DNA from 2 places in the Acetobacter sp. DsW_54 genome. Region 2 is predicted to be linked to the other one. Evidence: riboswitches for the same ligand, from Rfam matches in the RefSeq annotation. Region 2 holds a riboswitch; the other holds the start of a gene.

Region 1 (6,738 bases), on a different contig from region 2:
CGGCTCGTTATAAGCCGGGCAACAGGGCAATTTTTATTCCTGCTCAGGAGCGGAGGCGGAGTTGAGCTGGATGTAACGCTCAACGCCAATCTGCTTGATCAGGTCGAACTGACGATCAATGAAGTCTTCATGTTCTTCTTCATTGGACAGGATCTTCAGCAGCAGGTCGCGCGATACGAAGTCACGCACGCTTTCGCAGTACGCAATGCCTTCGCGCAGGTCGCTCATGGCCTTTTCTTCCAGCTTCATGTCGCATTCAAGGATTTCCTTGACGTCCTGACCGATCAGAATCGTGTTCAGGCGCTGCACGTTGGGCAGGCCGCCCAGATACAGAATGCGTTCGATCAGCCAGTCAGCGTGACGCATTTCCTCAATGGATTCTTCGTATTCTTTTTTGCCCAGCAGGGTCACGCCCCAGTGGCGCAGGGTGCGGGCATGCAGAAAATACTGGTTGATGGCGGTCAGCTCGTTGGTGAGCTGGATGTTCAGGTGTTCAATAACTTTAGGGTCTTTGACCATGGTGGCTTACTCTCGATTACAAAAGGAACTGAAGCGGACCATAATATAAAACGCAACCACTCGCAAACAAAAAAATGTTCAAAATCAAGTGCTTTTGGAAAAATAATTATCACTTGCAACAAACTTACTTCTAAATGCGAGCGATATGCATGTATTGCCGTTGTTTTTATTTATTCGCAAGTGCGAGCGGGAGGGATTCCCGTATTTCATTAGAGTAATTCGCATCTGGCACAGCATTCGCGGGGCGCTTTATTCGGCTGAGTTCGTGGAGTGTTGCAAAATCATAGTGTGTGTTCAGCAGCCCCAGATCATAGGCAAGGGAGGCTGTGTACCCGCTCAGCAGCACCCGCCAGTCCAGCCGGTAACGGGTGCGGGCATTGGCACGGGCCAGAATTTCGGTCGTGCAGTTGTCCATAAGCGTATTGTACCACCGTGGGGTGGTGGTCAGTTTGTGTATTTCCGTCAGGTAGTTTTTGAAAACGGCTTCCCGGGTCTGGGCAGAAAGTTCCAACCGGTAAAGATACACACGTTCCTTGCGTATATCCGTGCGCACACCAATCAGGTCGCGTTCATCGGCGGTAACGTAGGTCAGTTCATAATGATGGAAAAAACCGGCGATGGTGGAATAGGAAAACTTTTTCTGGCGGCGTGTTTCAATGGAAACGGCAAGGTGCCGGCCATCATCAAACCCGAAGGACAGGAACACATGGGCAATGCTGTCCCCCGCCCAGTAAGACGTTATCAGGTCTATGGTGGCAAGGTGGTCCAGATCAAAGTCCGCGTTGTAATAGTGAGGGGTATAATCGGTTTCGGTTTTATAGGTAAAATCGCGGATATTGCGCACATGGACTGTGCGACCATCCTGTATGGCATCGGCCAGCACGGCATATTCCCCAGCCCATTCGCGGTTATTGCTGGGGAGGTTGGTGCAGAACCATATGGCAAAGCACGCACAAAGCCCGCACAGGGCTGCAATGCGGCGTATGGGCTGGCGGATACAGGAGGTTGCCACAAACAGCAGCCCGCACAGGCCAGTTGCCCCAAGGCGTAGCAGGTCGGGCTCAAGCGTGGAATAGTAAAGGGCCGCACAGGCATAGACTGCAAAAAGCAGGGTTATTGCGGTCAGTTTCCAGTGTCTTGTGTGGCGGCTGCGGTGTTTGCGCATGATCATGGCTTTGCCCATGTGGCGGGGATGACATAATCCCCACCAATACGCATGATGTTGGTGTGGTTCATATCCCCCTTAACGTGCAGGTCGGGTATGGTGGCTGCTAACTGTTGCAGTAGAATACGGCGTACTTCGGCAATGGTGATCGGGTTGGCCTGTGTGGAGTGGCCCGAATTGCGCACAACCAGTTCGCTCTGCACCCGTGGGTCATGCGCACTGGCGTAAGCCACCACACCATCATCCGCATTTTCCAGCGCCCCGTTGCCCAGCACGGGAATAATGGAGTGGCTCTGCACATCCGGCACAACAGGAACAGTCGCCAGCGCCTGTATGAACGCACTGCGGGGGGACATGCCATAAACACTGCCAAAACGGCTGGGGCTCATGTCCACCTTGAGCGCACCGGTGTTGCCCTCAAGGACCTGCTGGGTCACTTCCGTAATGGCTGCGGGAAAAGTGACCATCCGCCCTATAAGGTGCGCAATGGAAAAGTCGGCCAGATAACTGCCATGTTGTGGAGTGGAGATAAACACAACACTTTTGACTTCAGGCATGGGGGTAGGGAAAAGGGCCTGTTCCAGAAACTGCCGTACATTGGGTGAAAGGTGGAGGCTGGAGAGCGCGCGGTGGGTCAGCCCGTTCCACAGGGCATCATGCGGGTCAATGGCCAGCATTTTTGCCAAAAGACCGCCCTGGCTGTGCCCGATCAGAGTAATCTGCCCTAGTGCCGGGTCTGCCTGCGTACCACCAAGGTCATGGATGGTGCGGTTCAGGGCATCGCGGAGTTGCAGGGCGGAGTAGGGGATAGGGTTGCCCGTGGCGTAGGAGAAAAACCAGAACTCATAATGTGCGCGTATCTGTGGGTCTTCCAGCAGGTCATTGACCATATCCGCCCAGCGTCCGGGGCTGGAGGCCGTGCCATGCACCAGCACAACGGGCATATGGCCATACTGGTGCGGTTCTATGGCAATAAGCTGGGCACGTTTGTTAAAGAGATTGCCATCCAGAAAACCCTTATATTCCACGGACCAGTCAACCGCGTTGCTCAGGCTGATCGCGCGGGAAGCGGTCTGGTCATATTGTAGGGGAATAACACCGTCTGTGGTTGGCAGGCTGCTTGTTGTGTCAATGGTTGCCAGTGTCAGGCGCGCATCAATATGGTTTGTAAAAATCTGCTCGCGTGGGTTGGGGATTTCCAGCAGCAGGTTAACGGGAATACGCAGCTTGTCGGTAATGGAGAAGGAAATCTGGCTGTTTTCTGGTGGGTGGGGTACTGCTGCCAGAGGCACCCCCAGCCCCGCCCTGCGATAGATATTTTTTATCCCCCGCACCGAAAGGCGCGCTGTGGGGCGGAAGTCGGTCAGCGTATAGCCGTACCATTCCTTCTGCGCGGGGGTGGTGGATAGGTCCAGCGTGCCAAAGGGTAGCATCCAGCGTTGTGGTGCCACCTCCACAGGGTTACCCAGAGCTTCGGTCAGGCCAAACATGTAAAGATCACACGCCTGGCGGAAATGTACGTCATACGGGTTGGGTTTTGCGTTATCCGGCCCGTTGGGGTTCAGGTAGGCATAGGCGTACAGGGCTGCCGCCATAAAGGCCGCACGGTCCGTGTTCTGGCGACCCAGCAGGTAGTTCAGCTCCGCAAGGGCAAAAAGCTGGTCCTGCAGGTCGGGGGTGTAAAACTGCGCCTGTGTGCTGGCGCGCAGGATGGCCAGTGCCTGTTCGGGATTTTTCTTCCATATGGCCAACAGGTTCTGGCGCTCAAGCACAATACGGGTGGTGTTGCTCAGCTTCTGTCCGCTCAATGTGCTCTGGCTGCGTTCCTTGTAGCTGTCTGTCAGGCTCAGGCGCTGCACGGTAATGGGGGCCGCACAGCCTGAAACGGCCAGACAGACCGCGACCCACGAAAAACGGGAACACAGAGCGCTGGATAAAGTGCTGGAAAAAGCGGGCATCCGATTCTCGGTTTTAAATCGCGGTAAAATAATGCCTGATGGTGTAGGGTGTCTGCGGCATGCTGGCAAATCCTGTACAGTCATGGCCCAGTGCGGGAAAGGTTTGTGGGTTGAAGCTGCTTTGCTGTGCGTCTGCACTACCCGGTGTTGTGCGCAAGGGTGTGCTGCCTGATGGGGCTGAACAGGTTGCACATGGTTATACCCCCCAGACAGCCGCAGCTTATCTACCGTCCGTGAGCCAGTTAACGGTATTCTATGCCCCGGATGTGGCCGTGCCGGATGGGCAAGGGCAGGTCCTGCGGCCACAGGATGCCCTGCGGGACAGGGATTACGGAACATGGGCGGGCACAGGCCTGCAAGCTCTGGACCCTGTGCAGCAGCATGCCTTTTTAACCGATGCGACTTTTGCCCCACCAGCAGGGGAAAGCTTTGCCGCGTTTTACCACAGAACGGCCCTTTGGCTGGACGATATAAGCCAGACCCTGCCCGCAGCCGTTGTGCTGGCGCGGCCTGCTGTGGTGCGCAACCTGCTGTTGCGGGTTTTGTATCAGGGGGAAGGGGCTGTGGGTCTGGCACACGCTGCACGGGTGGATGTACCCCCCCTGAGTTACAGCTTGATCAGCTGCCATGCGGGTCAGTGGCGTTTGGGTCTGCTGGGAGTGCCGGCGGAAGGGGCGTGAGCCTGTTTTTTTGCTCGCGGCAAAGCGCGCATGCCGCTATAGCCTGCCCCTGTTAGTCGAAGGTTCCGCGCGAGCGGATGAAAAGGGAACACCGTAAGCTTCGCCAGAAGTCAGTCGGAGACTGTACCCGCAACTGTAGGCAGTAGCTTACACCCGTTGCCCCGGAAGGGGCGGCCACTGGTGCATAACCGGGAAGGCAGGGTGTGTCGCGTATCTGCAAGTCAGGAGACCTGCCTTCGTCTTGCAAACCATGTCACCGGGCGGGACTGACCGGGGGCTGAGATGTCTGATGTCACGCTATTTACTGCCGGGTTCTTACCCGCATGCTTCCTCCTGCTCCGCGCATATTGCGGGGGGAGTGGGGAGCCTGCACCCTTTGCTGCGGCATCTGCTGCGCGTTGCGCCGAACAGGGCGGAGGTTCTGGCCCTGTTCAGCGAGCCCCCTCAACTGGCCGAAGAGGCTGCCTTGCAACAGGCCGGAGGGCAGATGCTGGGGATGTTTATGCCAGAGCAGCCCTTACCTTACCGTGCCAGAGCCTTGCAGCTTGAGACCCTCTTCCGCGGCATGCTGGAGCACGCACTAAGTCTGGCCATAAAGGCCCGTTGTGCCCCCGAGCAGGAGGGAGAGGAAAAGGCCGAAAACCCCGCAGCCCATGCCATGCTCGTGGCCTATGTTGCGGCCCAGCACGTTGTGGGCGCACGCCACATGGCTATGGAGTTATATAACCGCAGATAGCGTTAGAGTGATCACAGGTATTTTTTTGCCTGTTGGCTTGGACTTTTTGTGGCTTTTGTTCTTTTTTAGCACCCAGCACGCACCACCCTATGGGCTGAACCGGCCATAGGGTGGTGCGTGTTGCTCAATGCACTGTGCAGGACCTGGCCATGCCCCATGCTTTTTTGCCTTTACTGACCTTTGCCGCCGCGTGGGGTGTTCTGGTGCTCACACCGGGGACAGAAACGGCCCTTGTTATCCGTCTGGGCATGAATGTGAGCCGCAAGGCGGCGCTTGGGGCTGCGCTGGGCACCGGCACAGGGCTGGCCATATGGGGGGCAGGCACAGCGTTTGGCGTGAGTGCTTTGGTTGCGGCCTCTCCCAAATTGTATCTGGCGCTGGAATGGGCCGGGGCGCTTTATCTGGCTTATCTGGGGGTTCGCCTGCTTATGCCTTCTGCCGGGGCGCATGATCAGGCGCGGGCAGATGCTCAGGCACGGTCTGTTGGCGGTATGGGGGCTGGCTACCAGCGTGGGCTGTTGACCACATGCCTTAACCCACTTGTTGGTGTGTTCGACCTGACCGCCTTTGCCCAGTTTATTCCCGCAGGTGTGCACCGGGTCAGCTATTCCCTTCTGCTGGCGGGGGTGCAGGTGGTTATGGCTGTGGCATGGTATGCGGTTCTGGCCTGTCTGGCGTTTTCGCTCGGTCGTGTTCTATCTAGCCCCAGAGTTGTGCGTGCGCTGGATGTGCTTACGGGGGTAGTGTTCCTCTTTTTTGCATTCAGGCTGGTCATGAGCGGTATTCCATCCTGAAGGATGGAGGCCAGAAAAGTCAGGCGTTCTGCCAAGGTGCTGTTATGCTGCGTGCCATAAGGCGGGCGGAGTATGGTCAGCCCCTTGGGTAGTGGGAATGCGGCATGAGCAAAGCGCCAAGGCTTATCCAGTCCATAGAGCGGTCCGCAGCTATTCTGGAAATTATAGCCCAGCAGGGCGGTGGTGCACGTTTGCAGCAGATTGCCAGTATTTCGGGCATAGGCAAAACAACGGTGCACAATATTCTGCAAACGCTGGACCATTTGGGATACGTCCAGCGCAGGGCAGGGGATATGCGTTACCATCTGGGCGGACGCATACTCAACCTCGCCCGTATTGCGGGGGATGATAACAGCGTGCGGGCCCGCCTGCGCCCTGTGCTGGAAGCCGTTGCCCATAAAAGTGGCGGCACGGCATGGCTGGCCGTGCCTAGCGGGGATCAGGCAGCGTATCTGGATATTGTCGATCCCAATGGGCTTTGTGCTGCTTGGCCCAGCGTGCCAGTGCGGGAAAATCTGGAAGGTTCAGCCGTTGGGTGGGTATTCTTGGCCTGTGTGCCCGGTCTGGGCAAGCGGGTAATGGCAACCCGTGCCAATGCGCTGGATGCAGATGTACTGAGCCGCATAGAAGATGTACGGATCAAAGGATATGCACTGGACCTGCAGGCCTACAGGCCGGGGCTGAACGGTGTTGCCATTCCATGGCGGATAAATGGGGAGGTCAGGGCAAGCCTGTGCCTGACCGGCCCCCCTGCGCAGTTTCCGCAACACCGCCTGATCAGGCTTGCGTGGATGATGATGCGCTCACTTGAGCAGCTTGATGTTCAACAATATTGAATAAATAAACTTTTCCCTGTTTTTCCGGTTCCCTTATCTGCCCGTGTGGC
Region 2 (6,738 bases):
AATACCCGCAATAATTTGTGCAATGCCGCCAAAAAGCAGGCCCATGGCCAGAATGGCGGAGCCCATGGGTACAAACCCTGCATTGTGCAGGTTGAGCAGAATGGTGGTCATGCCAAACCCCATCAGGCCAAGCGGGGCCGGGTTGGCCCGCAGGGGGGTGTGGAGCGCAAGATCAGTTTGAGCCATGGTGTTTCTTCTTATGGAGATTAATGTAATGGCTCGGTTATAAGAGGTGTTGTTAGGTTAAGTTCCCATAAAAAATATATTAACAGCGTAAAAACTAATTTATTAAAACAAACTATAAAGTTCGTTGCTCTCTAAAATTTGTTTTTTACAGTATTGGGGATATTCCCCCAGCAGGTCCGTAGTAAAAAGCTAGCGCGCAGCCGGGTGGACAGAAACGGGAATGGCAGGTCGTGTCAGGTCTTCTGCCTGCTGGATGGGGCCGTGATCATGGAAAAAACCGGGCACGGAGAGAATGATATTGGCCGCCTGCTCCAGGCAGGACAGGGTTCGGTCACGGGTTAGGGATAGTCCGGCCTCCTGCGTTGGAATGGTACGAATGGCCATAGCCGCCTGTTTGAGTGCACTGGCTGTTTCTGCCGGGTTATGGCGCAGTTGGGCAAAGGCGTTAAACGCGTTTGTCAGAGCGGTTTGTGCCTGCGGGTCCAGCGTTGCGTGGGCCGCGTTCCATTTGAGCCGCACAATCAGCCTGCCAAGGGAGAGCGAAGCAAAAGCCGCATCCGTATAACCCTGCCGGTCCAGATTGGTGGTAATAAAGGAAAGGCGCATCATCAGGCGTGAGATTTTTTGCAGTTGCAGCCCTTCCCACGCCACCCATGGTTCGGTGCGGCCATAAGGGGTGCGCGCCAGTTTTTGAATACTGCGCGTCAGGGACGTTACCAGCCGTGCGGCATCCAGCCTGTGGTCGGCAGGCAGAATAACCCTGAAAACAATGGCCAGCAGGGCGCATGCTGCCACCATGCTCATCCAGTTGTTGGTCAGGGTCAGGTCGTCATACACAATCGGGTTATTGACCGAGAGCATCATGGTAAAAAACACGGCATACCCAAACGCGCCAATGCTGTAACGCGGGTGGAACTGCAACCACACGCCCGGCAGCAGGAACAGGCAGAGACTAAGCCAGAGTAGGGGGTAGCCATCTATGCGTGGCAAGGCCAGCGTGTGGCATAAAAACCCCATGGGTATGGCCAGAAAAGTGCCTGCCGCCATCATGGGGCTGGCCTTGGCCGCTGAGGGCGTGGTGGACAAAAGGCTGGATGCCGCAACGGTGTATATGATCAGCAGCGGGCCAGAACTCCAGTGTAGAACATACCACAACATGCCCGCCAGCAGGGCAATAAAGCTCCCGCGCACGCCGTTGCGCAGGGCTGTTGGCCATTCCAGATAAGGCTGGATGTTGGCCTGTGTGCGGTCGGGGCGCAGGCTGGTCAGGTCATGCAGGGCAAGGTCCATCTGCACCAGTGCGTCCCGCGTGTTGTCCAGTGCGGCCAGGGTGGTGGTGCTGGTGGTCTGGCGGGCAAGCTGTTCCAGTGTTTTCAGGGCGTCATGCAGGCAGGTGGAGAGCGGGGCGGGGTTTGTCAGCCAGTCGGGGTTTTCCGTCAGTTCCAGAATCCGGCCCAGTGTCTGGGCAACCAGCAGGTGTACGGCGCGGGTTTCTTCCACCCCGGCAGAAAAGGTCAACCAGTATGGGTGGTAGCTGACAATCAAACCCGTCAGGCGGCTTAAGCACAGGCGCAGGTTGCGCACGCGGTTTTGCATATCCGGGTCATCGGCTGCGGCAAATTCTATGGCGGGGGTCAGGCCGGTCATGTTGGCCAGCAGTTTGCTGCGGCTGTCATAAATCGGTTGGCTGAACCCACGAAAAGCCGCGTTGGTGCTCTGGGTTTTCTGTTCCTGTTTTTCCAGCGTGCTGGTTACAGTGGCATCAAGCGCTTCGGGCGTTGTGCGTTCACTCTCAGCTTTATGAAATGTTCTGGCGTGCAGAACAGTTTCCCGGAACGCCTGACCAAGCTTGTGCAGCACGGTGCTGGGTTTGCGCACGGATGTGACCATGAACACGCAGGCCGTAACCACAATGCCCGTTGCCACAACAGAAAGGCGGCTCATGGCGGACAGAAAAATGCCATCGGGGTTGGCAAACGCAGGGGCTGCAATAATTACAATCGTATAGCCGGTCAGCACCGCCGCATACGCACGAAAAAACCGCAAAAACGTGGCGACCATACAGGCAAGGCCGACAAAAACGGACAGAACCGCAAAGTAGAGAACGGGGGACTGCACAAAAACAGCCATAACCCCCACGCTGATCGCGGCCCCGATCAGGGTACCAATAAGACGCCACACACTTTTGGAAACCATGGCCCCAACCGTGGGGTTGGAGACAATCAGCACCGTTGTGGCCGCACTGAGAGGGGACTGGAGCTGAAAAACAAAGGCCAGAAAAAGCGCAATGCCAATGGAAAGGAACACACGCATGGTATAGCCCGCTGTGGCGGTAAAGCCGTTCCAGCGGGCATCATCGGCAAAAACTGCGGGAGCAAAACGCTGGTTGGCCCAGTGCATGAGCGAGCCGGGCAGTGTGAGCAGGTCAGAGCGTGTGGGCATGGTGCGCTTCGAGCAAGGAGGAGAGGGTCTGTGTCAGGCTATCGGCCTGAGCCGGAGGGAGCGAGTGCCGTATGGTCTGCTCGAGTTCGGCGGCAATCGTATGGAACAGCCTGCATTGTTCCCGCCCCGCATCTGTCAAAAACAGGCGTTTTGCGCGGCGGTCCTGCGCATCGGGTTTACGGGTGACCAGCTTTTGTTTTTCCAGCAGGTCAAGCACGCGCACCAGTGCAGAGCAGTCTATGTTCATGGTCTGGGCCAGGTCACGCTGGGTCGCCCCTTCAGGCAACATGCGCAGGTAGGCCATGGGCCGCATGACAGCAAGGGACATGCCATGCGGGCGCAAAGCCCGGTCCAGTTGCGTACGCCAGAGCGTTGCCAACCGCATGACCCGGAAGGTCAGCGCCATGCCGGGAAAATACGTTTCGTCCAGTGCTGGCATGTGGCGCTGCTCAGTCATGCGGTCCATTAACTTAGTGTCATTATAGTTGAGATAAAAAGTATATGGGCAAACTAGGCCAGCCTACTCTGTGGGTCAATCATGTTCCGCACTCTACGGCACAGGGTGGTCCTTAACGGCCTGTTCGTGCCGTGCAGCTATGCTTGGCCACAGCGCGACATGCCTTGAATCGGCAGGGTTTTTGTGCACATCATGCCCGCACTTGATGGTGCCCCTGACCGGGGGTGAAAAGGGAAGACCGGTGCAAGGCCGTCGCTGCCCCCGCAACTGTAAGTACCCATCATGTTCCGCCCCGGCCGTGTTCGGGGTTGCCACTGGTTCTTTCAGGACTCGGGAAGGCAGCGGAACAGCGCTTTGCGCCAGTTCATGGCTGGTGCAGGCAGGGTACAAGCCAGGAGACCTGCCATCACAAGTCTGTAAAGCCGTTCTTGTGGGAATGGTTGCGTTCTGGCGTTGTTTGCTGGCGGGGTGCCCGGCAGGCACGGATGCACCCGGTGGTGCGTTTTCTTTGCCATATGCGTGGCAGAGGGCTGGTTGTTACTGCCCCATGCCTGCCACAACCCCACGTTGTGGAAAAACGGCCTGTTGGAAAGACGCATGACCGCCGAACACTCTTTGCCTTCCTCTTCTGCTCATTCAGCACAGGCGGGGCCACCCGTGCTGCATGTCTGCGTTACGTGCAGGCGGGGCGGGCCTGCCATGGATTGCCCGCCGGGTGAACAACTGCTCGAGCGCCTGCAGGTTCTGCTGGATGCGGAGCATCTGGCTGGGGTAGTCCCTTCCGCCACGCTGCGCCCGGTGGCCTGTCTGGCAGCGTGTGACCGGGGGTGTACTGCGGCCATAGCCATGCCCGAGCGCTGGACATGGCTGCTGGGCCACCTTGGGCCAGAAAAGGCTGAGGATATTCTGGCTTATGCCCGCCTGTATGCGGCTTCGGCCAAAGGGACTGTTATGCCATCGCGCCGCCCTGCAACGCTGGCCGATATGGTGCTGGGGCGTGTGCCCGCAACGCTTTATAACGAACAGGAAGAACCATGACTGCTGCCAAGACACGTGTGCCCGTAACCATTATTACCGGTTTTCTGGGCGCTGGTAAAACCACCTTGCTGCGGCACCTGCTCAGCCGGGCGCAGGGGCACCGTATTGCCGTGGTGGTGAATGAATTCGGCTCGCTCGGTATTGATGGCGAAATCCTGCGTGGCTGCGGGGTGGAAGGTTGCCGCGAGGAAGACATTGTCGAACTGACCAATGGCTGCCTGTGCTGCACTGTCGCGGATGACTTCCTGCCCACCATGGAAGCCCTGCTGGACCGGGCCGACCCACCCGAACATGTGGTGATTGAAACATCAGGGTTGGCCCTGCCCAAGCCTCTGCTCAAGGCGTTTGGCTGGCCCACGGTGCGTAACCGCATGACGGTAGATGGCGTTGTGGCCGTAGTGGATGCCCCTGCCGTAGCCGCCGGGCGCTTTGCGGATGACCCGCAGGCCGTGGAAGCACAGCGGGCCGAAGACCCCTCGCTGGACCATGACAACCCGCTGGCCGAGGTGTTTGAAGACCAGATCAACGCTGCCGATCTGGTAGTGCTGAACAAGACCGACCTGCTGGATGCAGCCCAACTGGCAGCAGTGGAGCAGCATATTCGGGACCATGCTCCCCGCCCTGTGCAGATTGTGCGGGCAACGGAAGGCAAGGTAGACCCCGCCGTGCTGCTGGGCATTGGCGCTGCGGCCGAGAGCGACCTTGCCGCCCGCCCATCCCACCACGATGCGGAAGATGGCGAGCACGAACATGATGATTTTGAAAGTTTTGTGGTAGCCGTGCCAGAACAGCACAGTGTGGATGAGTTCCTGACCACCTTGCAAAACACGGCTCGCAGCTTTGACGTGCTGCGTATGAAAGGCTTTGCAAGCGTTGCAGGCAAACCCATGCGTCTGGCCGTGCAGGGGGTGGGCAGCCGCTTCCGGCATGAATTCGACCGTCCCCTCGGTGTTGGGGAGGACCGTACGGGCCGCATTGTGGTCATCGGCCAGAAAGGGTTGGACGCCACGGCCATTGCCACCGCTCTTGCGGGCCATCTGGCTGCGTAAGGGAGTTTACGGGCATGCACCTTCTGGTCCGCGAAAACCGGACACTGGATGAACAGAATACAGCCGAAGACCTGGGACTGCCCGGTGCGGATATTGTTGTTCTATCCTTTACAGAGAGCGATCTGCTGGGGTTGCGCCACGCGGCACAGCAGATGCGCGCGCAGGTGCATGCCCGCTTACCATCCGTTCAGGTGACAAGTCTGGCCCGCCTGCGGCACCCCATGTCGATCGACCTGTATGTGGAAAGTACCTTGCAGGGTGCCAGATGCGTGGTGGTGCGTCTGCTGGGTGGGCTGGATTACTGGCGTTACGGGGTGGAGGAGCTGGCTGCGTGGGCGCGCGAGCAGGCTGTGCCCGTCGTGTTTCTGCCCGGTCATACCGGGTGCGGTGGGTCTGGGCAGCCAGCAGGCGGTACGGTGGAAGATACCCGTCTGGCCGAACTGTCCTACGGTGTGCAGGCCGCCCAATGGCAACGCCTGAACGGCTTTTTTGCCCAAGGTGGGCCGGATAACATGGCCGCAGCCCTGCGGCTTATGTCAGCCCTTGCCGGATATGGGGAGGATGACGGCACACAGCCCGAGCCTCTGCCCACATGGGGTGTTTATCGTACGTATCCGGCAGCCGGTGAGCAGGCGGTTTGTTCGGCCGTGCTGGTTTTTTACCGAGCGCACCTTCAGGCATCGGACATGGCGGGGGTGGAACGGCTGGCCGCGGTGCTGGCCGGGCAGGGCTGCACCGTGGCGGTGCTGTTTGTGACATCCCTCAAGGACCACGGCGTTGCGCAGGGTGTTGCTGAGTATTTGTGCCGCACAAAGCCCGATGTGGTGTTGAATGCCACCTGTTTTTCCGCTCGTGGGGGGCTGGGGAGTTCCCCGCTGGATGCGGCGTGTGCGCCTGTTTTGCAGGTGCTCCAGCCGGGCTGTACGCAGGTCTTGTGGGCTAAAAGCGCACGCGGGCTGGGGCGCTCGGACCTTGCCATGCAGGTTGTTCTGCCAGAACTTGATGGAACAATCGCCACATTTCCCATTTCCTTCCGTCAGGAGGCAGCTCCGGGGCTGCCTGCCCAGCGCGTGGCGTATGATGCCGGCATTGCCATGGTGGCGGCACGGGCCAAGGCATGGGCGCGGTTGCGGCATACGCCTGTAGAGCAAAAACGGGTTGGTATTGTACTCTCGGACTATCCCGGCGCAGGGTTGGAGCAGGGCAGCGCGCATGTGGCCCATGCCGTTGGTCTGGATGGTTTTGCCAGCCTGCACAACATTATGGAGCATATGCAGCAGAAGGGGTACCAACTGGGGGAGCAGCCGGCGCCAGCCGCGCAGGAACTGGCCCGCCTTATGGCTCAATCCCCCCCGCAGGCTGTTTTATCTCTGGCAGATTATAAAGCTTTAAGCGCGGAACTGCCGCCGGACTTTATGGCCACCATTGCGGACGCATGGGGCCCGCCAGAGCAGGATGCAGCGGTCAGGGATGGCGCATTCCACCTGCGTTATGTGGCTTTGGGTGCCATAACCCTTGCCGTGCAGCCCGACCGAGGAAAAACCGCAGAGCGTAAAGCCACTTATC

The links. Region 2 has a riboswitch for cobalamin ahead of HK20_RS06095 (DUF1636 domain-containing protein). Riboswitches for the same ligand answer to the same signal wherever they lie in the genome.
Region 1: linked by a shared signal. The riboswitch ahead of HK20_RS06395 (hypothetical protein) and the one ahead of HK20_RS06095 (DUF1636 domain-containing protein) in region 2 are both predicted to bind cobalamin.

The regions. Positions count from the first base shown of each region.
Region 1 covers NZ_JOPD01000012.1:1,908-8,645, reverse strand. Annotated here, with positions in the region: gene bfr (bacterioferritin) at 34-519, opposite strand; gene HK20_RS06410 (DUF4105 domain-containing protein) at 686-1,684, opposite strand; gene HK20_RS06405 (triacylglycerol lipase) at 1,687-3,642, opposite strand; gene HK20_RS06400 (histidine phosphatase family protein) at 3,753-4,322, shown strand; cobalamin riboswitch at 4,366-4,575, shown strand; gene HK20_RS06395 (hypothetical protein) at 4,612-5,058, shown strand; gene HK20_RS06390 (LysE family translocator) at 5,208-5,852, shown strand; gene HK20_RS06385 (IclR family transcriptional regulator) at 5,957-6,688, shown strand.
Region 2 covers NZ_JOPD01000011.1:17,578-24,315, reverse strand. Annotated here, with positions in the region: gene HK20_RS06110 (acetate uptake transporter) at 1-186, opposite strand, end outside; gene HK20_RS06105 (FUSC family protein) at 376-2,586, opposite strand; gene HK20_RS06100 (MarR family transcriptional regulator) at 2,612-3,094, opposite strand; cobalamin riboswitch at 3,275-3,508, shown strand; gene HK20_RS06095 (DUF1636 domain-containing protein) at 3,683-4,123, shown strand; gene cobW (cobalamin biosynthesis protein CobW) at 4,120-5,172, shown strand; gene cobN (cobaltochelatase subunit CobN) at 5,187-6,738, shown strand, end outside.